4 regions of the Gracilibacillus sp. JCM 18966 genome follow, and region 3 is predicted to be linked to each of the others. Evidence: riboswitches for the same ligand, from Rfam matches in the RefSeq annotation. Region 3 holds a riboswitch; each other region holds the start of a gene.
What was found. Region 3 has a riboswitch for S-adenosylmethionine ahead of ACZ5N5_RS10060 (SDR family NAD(P)-dependent oxidoreductase). Riboswitches for the same ligand answer to the same signal wherever they lie in the genome.

Region 1 (4,216 bases), 560 kb from region 3:
TCAAGCCCCCAGTCCTTTTCTCTTCTCCTCTATAATGGAAGGCTTAATTTGCTTTGTTGGAAAGATTGATTAAGATCCTTGATCAAATCATCGACATTCTCTATACCTACAGATAAACGGAACAAGCGATCCTCGATCCCTCTTTCTTTTCGTTCATGTGGAGGCATTGCTGCATGAGACATGGTAGCAGGATGAGAAAGAATAGATTCCACAGCCCCTAAGCTTACGGCAAAGACTGGTATTTCTAGCTTTCTAACGAATCCCTCTATGTCAACATTTTCTGATAATAAAAAGGATAGGACTGCTCCACCACTTTTGGCTTGAGAATGATGAACGTTAAAACCAGGATGATCCGTAAGACCTGGATAATACACTTTTTCAATCGCATGATGTTCATCCAAAAATTTAGCAATTTCAAGTGCAGATTGGCTTGATTTGGTTAGTCGAGTCTCCAAAGTTTTCATTCCTTGAATTAAGGTATAGGAATCCTGTGCACTTAGAATGGATCCAATTGTATTCTGAATAAATTTTAGTTTTGCAGCTAACTCTTCTGTTTTTGCCACAGCTAATCCAGCTACTACGTCACTATGACCAGATAAGAATTTAGTCGCACTATGGAGCACAATGTCTACACCAAGATCTAGTGGATTTTGATACAATGGTGTCATAAATGTATTGTCTAAATAAGTATAGCAATCATTGGCTTTAGCTAACTCCACCACTTTCTTAATGTCAGTGATTTGCAATAAGGGATTTGCTGGTGTTTCCATATAAATAACCTTTGTATTACTTTGAATAGCTTTTTCAATTTCTGCGATGTTTGTCATGTCAACAAAAGTATGGCTAATCGAGAAGCTGGTCAATAGCTGACTGATAAATCGATAGGTACCTCCATAAACGTCTTTTGTCACAACGACATGATCTCCCGCTTCCAATAATAAAAAAGCGGAGGAGATAGCTGCCATGCCTGAAGAAAAGGCATAGCCTGCGTATCCATTCTCTAACTGCGCAATCGTCTTTTCTAAAATTTCTCTGGTTGGGTTACCTGAGCGGCTATAATCGAATGGTCCGAATTCATTTATTTCTTTCTGATGATAAGTAGATGATAAATAAATCGGAGGATTTACGGCACCTGTCACCTTTTCGTTAAATCCTTGTTGTAGCCCTGCATGAATAAGCTTTGTATCAAATTGGTTAGACATGAAGTAATTCCTCCTTGCTCTTTAGTAGTGCTTGATCTAGATCTTCTTTTAAATCTTCTATATGCTCAATACCGACAGAGAAACGTAACAGCCTTTCACAAATACCACGTTTTTCACGTTCTTCTAAAGGGATATCTGCATGCGTTTGTGTTGTTGGATAAGTGATAAAGCTCTCCACCCCACCTAAGCTTTCCGCAAAAGAAATGACTTTTAAATGGGATAAGAAGGGGACAACCATTTGTTTCTCCTTAATCCGGAAACTAACCATTGCACCTTTACCGGGATACAGAATGTCTGTTACTAAAGGGTGCTCCTTGAAAAACTGTTCAAGTGCTCTAGCATTTTCCTGTTGCTTCTCAAGGCGAAGACTTAACGTTTTCATGCCTCGAATAAGTAACATACAATCAAATGGTGACAATACAGCTCCTATGGCATTGTGTAGATGGGTTAGTTTTTCTGCTAACGGTTGATCCTTCACAGCAACTAGTCCAGCAAGAACATCATTATGTCCACCTAAATATTTCGTTGCAGAATGGACGACAATATCTGCTCCTAGTGTAAGTGGCTTTTGGAGATATGGTGTGAAAAAGGTATTATCTACGATTAAAAGCAGCTGGTGTTCTTTAGCGATCTGGGCAACTTTATGAATATCTAACTCGATTAACAGTGGATTTGTTGGCGTCTCAATAAATATTGCCTTTGTTTTCGATGTGATTTGTTCTGCAATTTCTTCTGGTTTCACATAGAGAAAATCGACCGCATATGCTTCACTATAGTGACTAAATAATCGGTATGTTCCACCATAAACATCCTCTGTCACGATGATTTGATCCCCTTTTTCAAATATGGCAAGCACTAATTGAATCGCAGCCATACCGGATGAACAAGCAAATCCCTTAGTGCCTTTTTCAAGGTCGCTTATGGCCTTTTCTACAATATCTCTGGTTGGATTACGCGTTCGCGTATAATCAAAACCGGTAGAATTGCCAATTGTTTCATGCTGGTAGGCTGTCGATAAATAAATAGGTGGCTCGACGGCACCTGTCTTTGGATCAGATTTATTCCCAATTTGAGCTAATGATGTTTCGATATGCTTCATTTCGATCATTCCTCCTACGATATGCTATAAAACGAAAAGGGACTTTCTCCCGATAAGAAGAAAGTCCCCACATTTATACATACTTCTTATCTTCGGTAATTACCTTCTGGATTTAGCACCATGCATAAAATGCTGGTTGCTGAGGCATCATCGGGCCAGTCCCTAAACCTCTCTTGATAAGCTTAAAATATTTAGTTGTTAAAACGTTTTGGAAATACTATACAATATATCATACAATCACCAGTAAAAAAATACAAGAAAAAATTTAAAAAAATTAAACCTAGTAAAACCATTGGTTATAAAGGATTTTTAGTGGATTGCAGTAGCAATCCAAGGAATTGACCTATTGACATTAATTGTATTTACCATTATATTCAATACAAATCATTTAATAACTTAAAACATTATATGCTTTCTTATCCAGAGAGATGGAGGGACTGGCCCGATGAAATCTCAGCAACAGGCATTTGAGGCACTGTGCTAATTCCAGCAAGACAACCTTGGCAGATAAGAAGAAGTATTTAACTTCTACTTTTAGACCAAGTAGAAGTTTTTTGTTTTTTTGAAAGAAAGTAGGATCTCGCTAATAAATCTGGACGCGAGGGTAAGAAAATTAGCGGCAACCCTATACGACATTTTGATGAAGCATTATGTTGATATGGAGAGAAAAGCATTCACGCCCGGAGATTCACTTGAAATAAAAATGCAGGTTTCATTTCTAAGAAGATAAAAATAGAGGAAGTAGGATGAAAAATGTTAGTCATTTTAGCTTTTTTTGCCGCATGTTTATTTGCTTTTAATATCGGCGCGAGTGGCTCTGCCGCTAGTATGGGAGTCGTATATGGAAGTAAGGTAATAAAACATAAAAAAGTGGCATTATTTCTAGCTGGTTCAGGAGCCATAGTTGGTGCTCTTTGGGGAGGAAAGCATGTTACTCATACACTAGGAAAGGGAATTATTCCAGAGGAAATCATGGATGTTCGCATCGCTACAATTATACTGGCCGTTTCTGCGTGTACTTTATTTGTTACGAATTATATTGGTATTCCACTTTCTACTAGTGAGGTAACCGTTGGTGCTATTGTCGGAATTGGTTTGTCTTTTCAGCAAATATATGCCGTTTCTATATTAGAAATCGTCGGTTTATGGCTTCTTATCCCAATTTTAGCTTTTTTTGTGACATATACGCTTGAAAAAGTAAGAATGAAATACCGAGACAAGATAAAGGTCTCATTTTCTAGTAAAATATTAGCAGGACTGTTAATTATAACAGGTATTTTTGAGGCAATAGCCGCTGGTATGAATAATGTGGCGAATGCGTTAGGACCATTGGTGGGAGCAAATTTAGTAACAATGGAGATTGGTTTACCTGTCTTAGCGTTAGTGGTAGCGCATGGTAGCATCTTATTTGGGGGAAAAGTGTTAGATACCAATGCCAAAAAGATCACAAATCTATCACTGGCAAACGGAATTGTTGTTTCAAGCACAACAGGGATATTAGTTATTGCTGCCTCCTTTTTAGGAGTTCCTATCCCAATGACCCAGGTAACGACGACGGCAATTGTTGGAATCAGTGCTACGAAAAGCTGGCAAAATGTTTGGAAGGAAAAAATCATCCATCGTATTGCAAAGGTTTGGATTTCTTCACCAATCATTTCACTAGTGATTTCCTATAGTTTAACCGAAATCCTTATTCGTCATTCTTACTATACTGTAATCTTATTATTCTTAACGATACTTATTACAATCGTGTTAATGAAATATCAAGTAAAGTCAGAAACAAAGCAACAAGAACATCAATTAAGAAGGGAATGGGAAGAGATTGGGTAAAGTATATTTAGTAGGGGCAGGACCGGGCGACAAGGAACTAATTACGTTAAAAGGAATTAGAGCGATTGAAGAAGCAGACGTTATT
Region 2 (4,216 bases), 1.7 Mb from region 3:
CCAGGTACAAATTATCCTATTATCGGTTTTACAACAATTGGAGAGTCTTTTTCGGTCGTTGATACTGAAGATCAATGGATAAAAGTAGATTTAAAGAATGGTAAAATTGGATGGATTGCGGGCTGGTTGACGAATCATCAAAGTACCACATACATACCTGAAGAACCATCAGCCCAGGCTACGTCAGATACAGAGCAATCTGTGGAACAAACAGCTACTACAACTACGGTAAGCAATGAGCAGAACTTAAATGGCTTTAATATTGTGCTCGATCCAGGGCATGGTGGCATGGATCCTGGAGCCATAGGACTTGGGGGTATCTTTGAAAAGGATGTCATTATGGAGGTGCTTTCTGAGATAGCAAGTGAGCTCCGTCAAGCAGGTGCAACGGTATTATTAACGAGAAGTAATGATAGCTATGTAGATCATGCCACCCGCTTGAGAATAAGTCATGCTTATCAGACTCATGCTTTTATAAGTCTACATTTTAATGCAAGTCCAATAGTTTCTGCTAATGGAATTAGCACACACTATTTTGGCCCAGATAGTAAAGAGCTTGCCTATGAAATGCAGTCCTCTTTATCTCAACATGTCACAATGAGAGATCGAGGGGTTCGAAGTAGTAATTTCTATGTACTAAGAAACAATCAAAATAAAGCACTCTTATTAGAAATGGGATTTATTACGAATCCTCATGACTTACTCACAATCCGAACAAGCGACTATCAAGATAACTTAGCAGAAGGGATCACCAAAGGTCTTTTAGCTTATTTTAAATAGAGAAGTGGCTGCATCAAATGGATGCAGGCGTTTCTCTATCATCGGAAATATTAATAACGGCAATGCGTGCACCTTTCTTGGCTAATTGCAAGCATGTTTCTCGTCCGATACCACTTTCACCTCCTGTTACGATGGCAACTTTTTTTTGTAGTTGATCATAATAAAACCTCTTTCTAGGATGAGTATGCGCTATTTTTTTGAAAACATAAATGAATGGATTAAAAAAAAGCTATTTCATGTCGATATAAATCATGAATACTCTTAAAAGAAAAATATTCAATAATTTATAAATACTTGTTGACAGTGGTGGTCTACCATGCTAAAGTATGTAATAACTAAATTAAATATAAGTAATCCACTCGGAATTACAATATTTGACAATAAATCTTATCAAGAGAGGTGGAGGGACTGGCCCTATGAAACCTCGGCAACCATTAAGCACAAAAGCTTAATAAAGGTGCCAATTCCACTAAGTGATCATGCTTGGAGAGATAAGAGAGCGAATTATTCACACTGAATCCTCTCTATCTCCATGTAGAGAGGATTTTTTGATCCGATAAAAATTAAATAGCTCTTATCAAGAGAGGCAGAGGGACTGGCCCGATGACGCCCAGCAACCATTAAGCTTCAGCTTAAAAGGTGCTAAATCCTGCAGGAAACATTCCTGATAGATAAGAGGGAGACAGCTGGTAGATAACCAAAGCCTTCTTCTTGTCGAAGAAGGCTTTTCTTTATACTTATATTAATTAAATGAATGGAATATTCAAGGAGGAAACTAACATGACAGCTTTTAAAAATTCAACGTATGATGCGGAGACCTTAAATTTACACGGTGGTCAGGCGCCTGATCCAACAACAGGTTCAAGAGCAGTGCCTATCTATCAATCTACTTCGTTCGTTTTCCATGACACAGAACATGCAGAGAGACTATTTGCACTTGATGAACCAGGAAACATCTATTCAAGAATTGGTAATCCAACTGTCGATGTTTTTGAGAAAAGATTAGCCCTTTTAGAAGATGGCGTTGCAGCAGTTGCAACAGCTTCGGGGATGTCAGCCATCACCCTATCGATCTTAAATCTAGCAAGTGCGGGAGACGAAATTGTTGCAGGTGTGAACTTGTATGGCGGAACCTATAATCTGTTTGCTGTAACATTACCAAGATACGGAATCAACGTAAAATTTGTAGACCCAACCGATCCTGAGAATTTCCGTCAAGCCATCAATGAAAATACGAAAGCAGTTTATGGTGAGATTATCGGAAATCCTGGCCTTCAAGTATTGGATGTAGAAAAAGTTTCAGAGATTGCTCATGAGGCAGGTGTACCATTGATCGTTGATAATACATTTGCCACACCTTATGGTTGTAAACCAATCACATTAGGTGCTGATATTGTGGTTCATTCTGCGACAAAATGGATAGGTGGTCACGGTACATCGATTGGCGGAATTATAGTTGATGGAGGTCGTTTTAACTGGAATTCAGAAAAATATCCTCAATTTACTGAACCAGATCCGAGCTACAATGGAATTCGTTATGCAATAGACTTTGGAACATTAGCATTTATCACAAAAGTGCGTGTCCAGTTATTGAGAGACTTCGGTGCGGCACTTAGCCCATTTAATGCCTTCCAGTTACTACAAGGATTAGAAACACTTCATTTAAGAGTGGAAAGACATAATCGAAATGCTCAGGAATTAGCAGAATATCTAGAAGAACACGAAGCGGTGGAATGGATTCGATATCCAGGATTGGAAAGCCATCCATCACACGCACTAGCGAAGCGTATTTTGAACAATGGCTTTGGCTCAATCATTGTCTTTGGTATTAAAGGTGGACGAGATGCAGGTAGAGATCTAATCAATAATGTTTCTCTATGGTCCCATGTAGCCAATGTTGGAGATGCTAGGTCATTAATTATTCATCCAGCTTCTACTACTCATCAACAGTTAAGTAAAGAGCAATTAGAGGAAACAGGAGTAACAGAAGAGCTTGTTCGTTTATCTGTAGGAATCGAATCAATTCGTGATATTCAAAATGATCTTGATCAAGCACTTGCCAAAGCAACAGGAATCGGTGCAGATGAAGCAAAACAAATCGTCGTAAATGATGAAGGGGTAATTAAATGGGCATTAAATTCTCCATATGAGCGGGTAATCGAGAATGGGGAAGAGGTGACTCGCCAAAAAACATTGGCTATTGTTGGTCTGAGTGGGAAGGAAGCAAGACCGAGCTACCGTCTAGCAAGAAAAATGCAACGTCTTGGATATAAAATTATTCCAGTTAATCCAAGGGAAACAGAGATTTTAGGAGAAAAAGCATACCCAGATTTAAAAAGTGTTCCTGTTCCTATTGACATTGTACAAGTTTTCCGTAGCCCTGATGCTGCGGTAGAAGTAGCAAAAGAAGCGGTGGAAGTTAAACCAAAAGTATTCTGGCTACAGGAAGGTGTTGTTTCACCAAAAGCAGAAGAAGTGGCAAGAGAAGCAGGGTTACAGGTTGTACACAATAGATGTACGTACAAAGAAGCCCAGCGGTTAAGAGGAACAATTTCCACTTATGCTTGTGAAATTTAATAGAAAAGAAAATAAAAAAGGGGACAATCTATCATGAAAAGAATACCATTAATAGATTTACGTAGTTTTTTAGCTATCGCGCTTTTTGGTTTCATTCTTGTTATTGCATCAGGCTGTGCAGCAGAAGGAGAAACAGAGGGAAAGCCTGAAAAAATCCGTTTAGATTATGCTTATTATTCGCCAACAAGCTTAGTATTAAAGAAATTCGAATGGGCAGAAGAAGTTTTTGCGGAAGAAGATATAGAGGTGGAGTGGACATTAAGTCAAGGAAGTAATAAAGCATTAGAGTTTTTAAGAAGTGATAGTATTGACTTTGGTTCATCGGCAGGTGCTGCAGCCTTAATCTCTAAGGAGAGTGGTGCACCAATAGAGAATGTATACATCTATTCGAAGCCAGAATGGACGGCATTAGTAACGAATGAAGGCTCAGGAATTGAATCCATTAAAGATTTAAAAGGAAAGAATGTTGCAGCAACTATGGGAACAGACCCCTTCATCTTTCTAGTAAGAGCATTGGATTCAGAAGGCTTAACGATTAATGATATTACATTGACTAACCTGCAGCATGCAGATGGTGGTTCAGCCCTTGTATCAGGCGATGTAGATGCATGGGCAGGGCTTGATCCACATATGGCAAAATTAGAATTAGAAGAAAATGCGCAATTATTCTTCCGTAATGCAGACTTAAACACGTATGGCTTTTTAAATGTTCGTCAAGAGTTTGCAGACAAATATCCGGAATATGTAAATAAAGTAATTGAATTGTATGAGCGCGCTCGTAATTGGGTTTTAGAGAATCCTGAAGAAGCAGCTCAACTATTAGCAGAAGAAGCAGATATAGATTTAGAAGTAGCCAAGA
Region 3 (4,216 bases):
TACTAATATTTTTATCCTGCGCTGCTTTCTTCGCTTGCTCAACTGCACTTTTTATCCCATCTGTAACGAAGGTGAACGTTGTATTCTCTTCTATATAACTATCTGGTTTTTGATGTGTTACAACAAAGATAGGAATACCTTGAATTGGATGACTTCCACCCCATCCTTTTACAATATCGAAGGTTCTCCTCCCAACTATCATCGCGCCTGTATTAGCTACCGTATTGTCAAAAACTTTTTTATTTGTACTAGAAAGCTTGAAGAAATCGTTATAACTGCTTGATTCATTACCATCAAATAACCAATTTTGAATAAACTCTCCACCATCACCTAATGGCTGGATCTGACTATCATTTTGACCACTAATATAACCATCCAGAGACATCGAGATATCTAAAACAACTTTGCCCATTATCCTCCACCTTTCAAACAAAACTTTATCTTTAGCTTAACATATATTCCGAGGAGAAATTTCTTGTATCTTGCTAATAGTGACAGAGTTAGCTAAACAATAAAAAAGCAAGAGGTGTACTCCTGCTTTTTAAAATGCTGAAAAATCAATTCCATTCAATAAATGTGTAGCAACAATTAAGACTAATAGGTAGCCCGCAATTGTCCAGTACAAATCAAATTTCGGTTTTCTCATATGTACAAGGTAAAGATAAATATGAATTACCCCATAGAGCATTAAGGCAAAAACATATGTAACGACAAACAAATCTACCATTAAAAATCCGAAAAATAAAATCACTAAACAAAAAACTAATGTAAAAGGAATATTCACAATCGCATATTTCGTTAACAATTCTTTATGATCCATTTTACGATCTCCGAAATACATTAAAAGTAAGTAAAGAGAAAAATAGCCGATTGCAAAGGTAATCATCCAAGATAAGATGCTCGTTATGATAAACATTACGCCCACATCTGCAAATAAGCTGAGCATTCCCTCAAATCCAAATTTATAGAAAAGAAAATAACAAATACCTATCAATAATGATAATGATAATAAAATTAGTGCACTCGTTTCCATACGGATTGTTCGAGTAGAGCTCACGATAGCATGTGGTCTTAAAATCGCATCCTTCAGAATACCCTTTGTCTCTTTTACACTTTCTCCAAAATCAAAATTTATGGAGGAATTGTTCTCTTTTTTCTCCTCATTTGAAACAAATCGTTCCTTTTCTGTTTCCTGTTCCTCTGCTACTTCCGTTTGTTGTAAATCTTCGGTGTTATGCTTCTCCATTCCATCACCTCTTAAAATAATATATTATATCACTCTTATAACCTACCATTAAATTGTCATTCATTCAATATTTTTCCCATCGTTTAGTAGCAGAGAGAATGATTAACGAAAGAATGGCAAATTTTACAGGTGTAATTCCTAGTGAAACACTTGACTATAACTTGTTTCTAGTTGTAAACTAAAGAGCATTAACTTTCCTATATGTTCTTATCTAGAGAGGGGGAGGGACTGGCCCTATGAATCCTCGGCAACAACTCTTAAGAGTAATGTGCCAATTCCAGTAGCAAATAGCTAACAGATAAGAAGAGACATTCATCTTACTTCACCCTCTTCTTGCTTTTGAAGAGGGTTTTTTATTATAGAAAAGAGGTTATTCTATGCTCAAAGTTGATTTATCTGGAAAGGTCGCCATCGTTACAGGTGGAGCAAACGGTATTGGAAAGTCTATTGTTCAGGCTCTTTTATCATCTAACGCAAAGGTTGCCGCTATTGATATTCAAGAAACCAAGCAGACAGATGATGAAAATTTATTCTATTTCCAGGCAGATGTCTCTAACAAAAATGATGTCCATAATATGATAAAACAGGTTATTCATCATTTTGGAAAAATAGATATCCTAGTGAACAATGCTGGCATTTCGACAATGGATTACTTTACGGAGATAAAAGAAGAAGATTGGGATAAAACAATGGATATAAATGCTAAAGGTGTGCAATTATGTAGCCAAGTCGTTGCGAATAAACTGAAGGATCAAGGCTTTGGAGGTAAAATTATCAATATTGCTTCACAGGCTGGAAAAAACGGCTATCGCCTAATGGGGAGCTATGTTGCCTCTAAGCATGCAGTCATTGGGCTTACTAAAGTGATGGCTCTCGAGCTTGCGCAAGACCAAATTAATGTGAATGCCGTCTGTCCTGGTATTATTGAAACGGACATGAAACGTAAAGAACGAGTGATTGGTGGTAATTTGAGGGGTTTGAATGAAGAAGCAATTAGAGAAGAGGACTTTTCACAGGTGCCACTTGGAAGAACAGGAACTCCTGAAGATGTCGCATATGTGGTGGTCTTTTTAGCCTCAAAATATTCGAATTACATGACAGGACAAGCAATTAACATAACTGGTGGCATGACCATGCATTAACCTATATAAACAGGAGGAATACAACATGACTCAACAGACTAAAGGGAAGGCCTCGGCATTATTCCCCTTACTCATATTTATATTGTTATTTATCGGCACAGGAGTGTTGACAAAGGATTTTTCTAATATGCCACTGAATGTGGCGGTCATTATTGCGGCAGCTGTTGCCATTTTCATGAATCGCAAAGTAAAACTAGCTAAAAAAATTGAAATCTTCACAAAGGGGGCTGGGCATGAAAATATTATGCTAATGTGCATCATTTTTGTGCTTGCAGGTGCCTTTTCGGAAGTAGCAAAAGGTATGGGCGCAGTTGATGCGACCGTGAACCTTGGGCTTTCCCTCCTACCTGCAAACCTTTTAATGGTAGGATTATTTTTAATTGGTTGTTTTATCTCCATTACAATGGGGACATCGATGGGAACTGTCGTCGCACTTGCTCCTATTGGAATTGGTATTGCTGATCAAACGGATATTCCTATGGCATTAGCAATGGCTACTGTGATTGGTGGGGCTATGTTTGGTGATAATCTATCGATGATTTCGGATACTACGATCGCTTCCGCACGAACCCAAAACACTTCGATGAGCGATAAGTTTAAAACAAACTTTTTTATCGTTCTTCCCGGCGCATTGATTACTGCACTTATATTATGGTTCATTACTTCAGGAAGTCATATCAATCAATTGGAGGACTATTCTTATAATCTTGCGAAAGTTATACCTTATCTTGCTGTATTAATCGTAGCCATCTTAGGAGTGAATGTGGTAATTGTGTTAATCGGTGGGATTATCCTTGCTGGTGCGATTGGTATCATAGATGGTTCCTACACTGGTTCAACTCTGCTCTAGGCTGCATCACAAGGCGTATTGAATATGGAGGATATTGCAATTGTAGCATTGTTTATCGGAGGAATAATCGGAATTATTCAATACAATGGAGGGATAGATTATTTACTTCATGTAGTTTCTAACAAGATCAAATCGAAAAAAGGGGCTGAATTTGGTATCGCTGGGCTTGTTAGTGTAGCAGATATTAGTACTGCCAATAACACGATTTCCATTATAATGACGGGGCCGTTAGCAAAAGATATTGCAAGCAAGTATAATGTTGACCCAAGAAAATCGGCAAGTATTCTTGATATTTTCGCCGCTTGTTGGCAAGGAATCGTACCATATGGTGGCCAAATGCTGGCAGTGGCAGGACTTGCTTCGATATCACCCTTAAGTATTATGCCTTATTCCTTTTATCCAATATTGCTTGGAATTTGTGGAATTACTGCCATTTTGTTTGGATTCCCTCGTAGAAAAGTGAAACAGTAAATTTAGCCGCATGAAGTCTTTACTCATGCGGCATTTTTTTTTGCTAAGTTCTTTTCTCACTCATTTTTAGCTTAGCCCAGTCATAGTTTCCTTCCCATACATGCACATGCCCATCTTCGATCCAGAAAATCCTATCAAATAATTTATTTAGAAAGTAACGATCATGGGATATTGCAAGAATGGTGCCTTCGTATTGTTCAAGCGTTTCCTCTAATACTTCCAATGAATCTATATCTAAATGGTTCGTAGGCTCATCTAAGATCAATAAATTGGTATCCTGATACATAAGCTGGGCCAATCTCAACCTCATTTTTTCTCCACCACTTAGCTGGGAAACCTTTTTAAATACACTGTAGCCGTAGAATAGAAATTTTGCTAATATCTGTCTTGCCTCCGCTTCTGTTACTTTCACTTCGTCACGAAAGACATCGATTGCCGTTCTGTCTACCATTTTAGAAAAAGTATGCTGTGACAGGTAGCCAATCTTCACATTACTCCCGATCCTTA
Region 4 (4,216 bases), 580 kb from region 3:
GTTTTTGAAAGGTTTCTGCAGCACTTACTAAAACAAGAAGAAATAAAAGGAAAACGAAAGGATTGAGTGTTGAAAAACTAGGTAAAATAAAAGCTATGGTGATAATCACGAGAAAAAGCAGCCATAGAGTAAAATGCATCTTCTGTTTGTATTTTACGACAGAGGTAAAAAATAAAACCCCTAAGCCAAAAGCGGACATCATAAATAGAAAGGCAACACTACCTCCCGCTTGAACTCCCATCCATGTTGTCCCCGTCCAAGTGATAAACCAAATAATAAGCCATGCCCAGTAGAAATAACGCATCTTGATCCTCCATTTTCCTTAAACTAACGTCTGTAATTTCTCCGATGGTAAGAAGTCTTCCTTTATTATAAACTGGTTGTGAACGAAATGCACCGTTGATTTAGTGAATGATCTGAAAACAGATTACTAGCAACCTCCTTCTTTCTATTTTATACTATTTAAGAAAGCGCTTAAAATATAACAAGGAGTGATCGATATGCAATACCGCCGTTTAGGAAATACTGGATTAAAAGTAAGTGAAATTAGTCTAGGAAGCTGGCTTACATATGGAGGGTATGTTGAAGAAGAGAAAGCAATCGCCTCTATTGATAAAGCCTATGAGCTTGGCATTAACTTTTTTGATACAGCAAATGTCTATATGCGAGGGGATGCAGAAAAGGTCGTCGGTAAAGCATTAAGAAAATACCCGAGGAGCTCCTATGTGCTTGCGACAAAAGTTTTCGGAAAAATGGGAGATGGTCCAAACGACCACGGCTTATCGAGAAAACACATCGTAGAACAATGTGACGCGAGCTTAAAGCGACTTGGACTTGACTATATCGATATCTACTATTGTCACAGATACCACCAAGACACCCCTTTAGAGGAAACATTACGAGCGCTTGATGATTTAATTAGACAAGGAAAAGTTTTATATATCGGTGTTAGTGAATGGTCGGCAGAGCAAATGACAGAAGCTATTCATCTAGCTGACAAAAAATTGCTTGATCGTATTGTCGTCAATCAACCGAATTACAGTATGCTTCAACGCTACATCGAAAAAGAAGTGATCCCTGTAGGTAAAAAGCATGGAATTGGACAAGTTGTCTTCTCTCCACTTGCACAGGGTGTACTAACTGGTAAATATAAAAAAGGACAAGCAATTCCTGAAAACAGTCGGGCAGCTCAAAAGGATATGAATCTATCACGTATTCTAACGGAAGACAATCTAGAGAAAGTAGAAAAATTGAAGGCCATTGCTGCAAATGAAAACCTATCCCTTGCTCAATTAGCCATTGCGTGGATCCTACGTCAAGAAAATGTAGCGAGCGCACTTGTGGGAGCAAGTCGTCCAGAACAAATCGAAGAAAATGCAAAGGCATCTGGCATCACACTTTCCCAAGAGACATTAGCTAAAACAGAGGAAATTCTCGGTTAAGGTGATAAAATGGGCGGTCTAGCTGCCCATTTTCGTCCCATCTATTGGACTATTTGCATATATATAAAAATATATATTAACAATTTTTACAAAAAATCATGTTGACATTTCCTGTTATTCGGTTTATCATTACATTAAATATTCATAAAAGGAATTCTTATCCAGAGAGGTGGAGGGGCAGGCCCAGTGAATCCTCGGCAACAGGTTCTTACAAATGAACACTGTGCCAAATCCTGCGGGACAGCTTTAGGTTGTATCCCGAAAGATAAGAAGTGTAGATTGATTACAAGACTTCTTATCTGAACAGATAAGAAGTTTTTTTGATGAGAAAGACGATTAAAAGGAGGAGAAATATGTCAGAACAAGCAATTACCTATGCTCATTATGAAGAAAGTTTTTGGAATGAGTTCACGCCTGGTGAAGATGACCCGACAAAAGGGGCTGAGCAAATCATTAATTGGGCTTACAAAAGCTATGGAGACTCACTCGTTTATGCTTGTAGCTTTGGGGCAGAAAGTATGGTCCTAATAGACTTAATTGCTAGAGTGAAGCCAGATGCTTCATTAGTTTTTCTCGACACAGGCTTACATTTTCAAGAAACCTATGATCTGATTGATGAAGTGAAAAACAAATATCCTTCCTTACAAATAACGATGAAGCAACCTGAATTAACAGTAGAGGAGCAAGCAGAAAAACATGGATCCGCTCTTTGGAAGAGAAATCCTGATCAATGCTGCTACCTTCGAAAAGTAAAACCATTAGAGGAGGTTCTGAGCGGAGCTGTTGCTTGGATATCCGGACTTAGAAGAGAGCAATCCCTAAGTCGTGCGAAGACTCAATTTGTTAACAAGGATGAAAGATTCCAATCTGTTAAAATATGTCCCCTTATCTATTGGACCTGGGATGATGTTTGGGACTACATCAAAAAACACAACCTCCCATACAACGCTTTACATGATCAGAACTTTCCAAGCATTGGATGTATACCTTGTACCTCCCCTGTCACTAATTCAGACGATGAGCGTGCTGGTAGATGGAGTTCCTTTAACAAAACAGAATGTGGTTTACACACTACAACGACACCATAGAAAATAGATGGTTAAATTTTTATGTCTATAACTAAGTAAAACTATCGGAATAATGAAAATCAAATAATATTCCCATAACATAATATAATGGAGAGGTGATCTTATTGGCCTTACAAGTGGTTAACAGCCCATTTGATGAACGACAAACAGAAATTTTAAATCAATTATTGCCAACCTTAAACGATGCACAGAAAAATTGGCTTGCCGGCTACCTTGCTGCATCTCAATCAGCAGCACCACCTGAAACGACGAAGCAAGTGACTAAAACGAGCGAGACAGCAACAAGAACCATTACTATCTTATATGGATCAGAAACAGGGAACAGTCAAACAATTGCCGAACAGTTGAATGATCAATTAAAGGCATCGGATCGAAAAACCGTGATTTCAAGCATGGATGATTTTAAGGCAAAGAAATTAAAAGAAGTGGAGGATCTCTTAATTGTTACCGCAACACACGGTGAAGGAGATCCACCAGATAATGCGATACAATTCCATGAGTTTTTATTAGGGAGAAAAGCACCTAAGTTAGATAGTGTAAGATTCTCTGTCCTCTCTTTAGGGGATGAATCCTATGAGCATTTCTGCCAAACAGGGAAGGATTTTGACAAACGTTTAGAGGAATTAGGTGCAACACGTATTCACCCACGCGTGGATTGTGATGTCGATTATGAAGAATTAGCCGAGGAATGGATGAATGGTGTATTAAAAGTATTAAACGAGGACAGCCAAACTCAGGCTTCAGAGCAGCAGGTCGCCTCCTCCCCTGCAGAAGCACCAATATACTCCAAGAGTAATCCATACCCAGCAGAGGTCCTAGAAAATATAGACCTAAGTGGAAGAGGCTCGAACAAGGAAACGAGACATATTGAATTGTCATTAGAAAACTCTAACCTAAGCTATGAACCAGGCGATTGTCTAGCTATCTATCCAAAGAACAATCCCGAGCTTGTTCAGGCAGTCATCAATAAACTAGATTGGAATGCAGAACAAACGATACCTATAAATAAGCAAGGGGAAATTCGCTCGATCCAAGAGGCATTAACCTCTATCTTTGAAATTACAAAACTAACAAAAGGAATGCTCGAAAAAGCTGCAGGATTTTTTGATAATGAAAAGCTTACCAAGCTAATAGAGGATAGTGACAAGATGAGGGAATATATACATGGCAGGGACTTACTAGATCTAATCCTTGATTTCACACCGAGCAATTTGGACCCTGCCTCCCTTATGCACTGGTTAAGGAAAATTCCTGCAAGACAATATTCGATCTCAAGCAGTTATAAGGCAAATCCTGATGAAGTTCACTTAACGATTGCTACGGTTCGCTACCACACCCATGGACGTGATCGTCATGGCGTGTGCTCAGGCGAGATTGCAGAGAGAATTCAACCTGGTGATCAATTGAATGTATATGTTCATCGAAATCCGAATTTTAAGTTTCCTTTTGATGATAGCACACCTGTTATTATGATTGGTCCAGGAACAGGAGTTGCTCCATTCAGAGGATATATAGAGGAACGAGAAGAGCTTGAATTAAAGGGGAAAACCTGGCTATTCTTTGGTGATCAACACTTCCGATCAGACTTTTTATACCAGGTCGATTGGCAAAATTGGCTAAAGAATGGCTATCTAAGCAGGATGGATGTTGCATTTTCAAGAGATTCTGCTGAAAAGATATATGTGC

Region 1: another riboswitch for S-adenosylmethionine. It lies ahead of ACZ5N5_RS12725 (methionine biosynthesis PLP-dependent protein); the one in region 3 lies ahead of ACZ5N5_RS10060 (SDR family NAD(P)-dependent oxidoreductase).
Region 2: another riboswitch for S-adenosylmethionine. It lies ahead of ACZ5N5_RS18650 (PLP-dependent aspartate aminotransferase family protein); the one in region 3 lies ahead of ACZ5N5_RS10060 (SDR family NAD(P)-dependent oxidoreductase).
Region 4: another riboswitch for S-adenosylmethionine. It lies ahead of ACZ5N5_RS07335 (phosphoadenylyl-sulfate reductase); the one in region 3 lies ahead of ACZ5N5_RS10060 (SDR family NAD(P)-dependent oxidoreductase).

Annotation. Positions count from the first base shown of each region.
Region 1 covers NZ_AP043883.1:2,658,841-2,663,056, forward strand. The annotation lists gene ACZ5N5_RS12720 (aminotransferase class I/II-fold pyridoxal phosphate-dependent enzyme) at 30-1,202, opposite strand; gene ACZ5N5_RS12725 (methionine biosynthesis PLP-dependent protein) at 1,195-2,301, opposite strand; SAM riboswitch class I at 2,385-2,484, opposite strand; SAM riboswitch class I at 2,715-2,815, shown strand; gene ACZ5N5_RS12730 (anion permease) at 3,055-4,131, shown strand; gene cobA (uroporphyrinogen-III C-methyltransferase) at 4,124-4,216, shown strand, end outside.
Region 2 covers NZ_AP043883.1:3,810,186-3,814,401, reverse strand. The annotation lists gene ACZ5N5_RS18660 (N-acetylmuramoyl-L-alanine amidase) at 1-780, shown strand, start outside; gene ACZ5N5_RS18655 (hypothetical protein) at 794-871, opposite strand; SAM riboswitch class I at 1,165-1,278, shown strand; SAM riboswitch class I at 1,352-1,458, shown strand; gene ACZ5N5_RS18650 (PLP-dependent aspartate aminotransferase family protein) at 1,561-3,357, shown strand; gene ACZ5N5_RS18645 (aliphatic sulfonate ABC transporter substrate-binding protein) at 3,391-4,216, shown strand, end outside.
Region 3 covers NZ_AP043883.1:2,095,353-2,099,568, reverse strand. The annotation lists gene ACZ5N5_RS10070 (dihydrofolate reductase family protein) at 1-412, opposite strand, end outside; gene ACZ5N5_RS10065 (hypothetical protein) at 542-1,246, opposite strand; SAM riboswitch class I at 1,451-1,551, shown strand; gene ACZ5N5_RS10060 (SDR family NAD(P)-dependent oxidoreductase) at 1,624-2,388, shown strand; partial or broken gene ACZ5N5_RS10055 (Na+/H+ antiporter NhaC family protein) at 2,414-3,709, shown strand; gene abc-f (ribosomal protection-like ABC-F family protein) at 3,753-4,216, opposite strand, start outside.
Region 4 covers NZ_AP043883.1:1,513,998-1,518,213, reverse strand. The annotation lists gene ACZ5N5_RS07345 (histidine kinase) at 1-304, opposite strand, end outside; gene ACZ5N5_RS07340 (aldo/keto reductase family protein) at 501-1,442, shown strand; SAM riboswitch class I at 1,597-1,714, shown strand; gene ACZ5N5_RS07335 (phosphoadenylyl-sulfate reductase) at 1,796-2,530, shown strand; gene ACZ5N5_RS07330 (assimilatory sulfite reductase (NADPH) flavoprotein subunit) at 2,635-4,216, shown strand, end outside.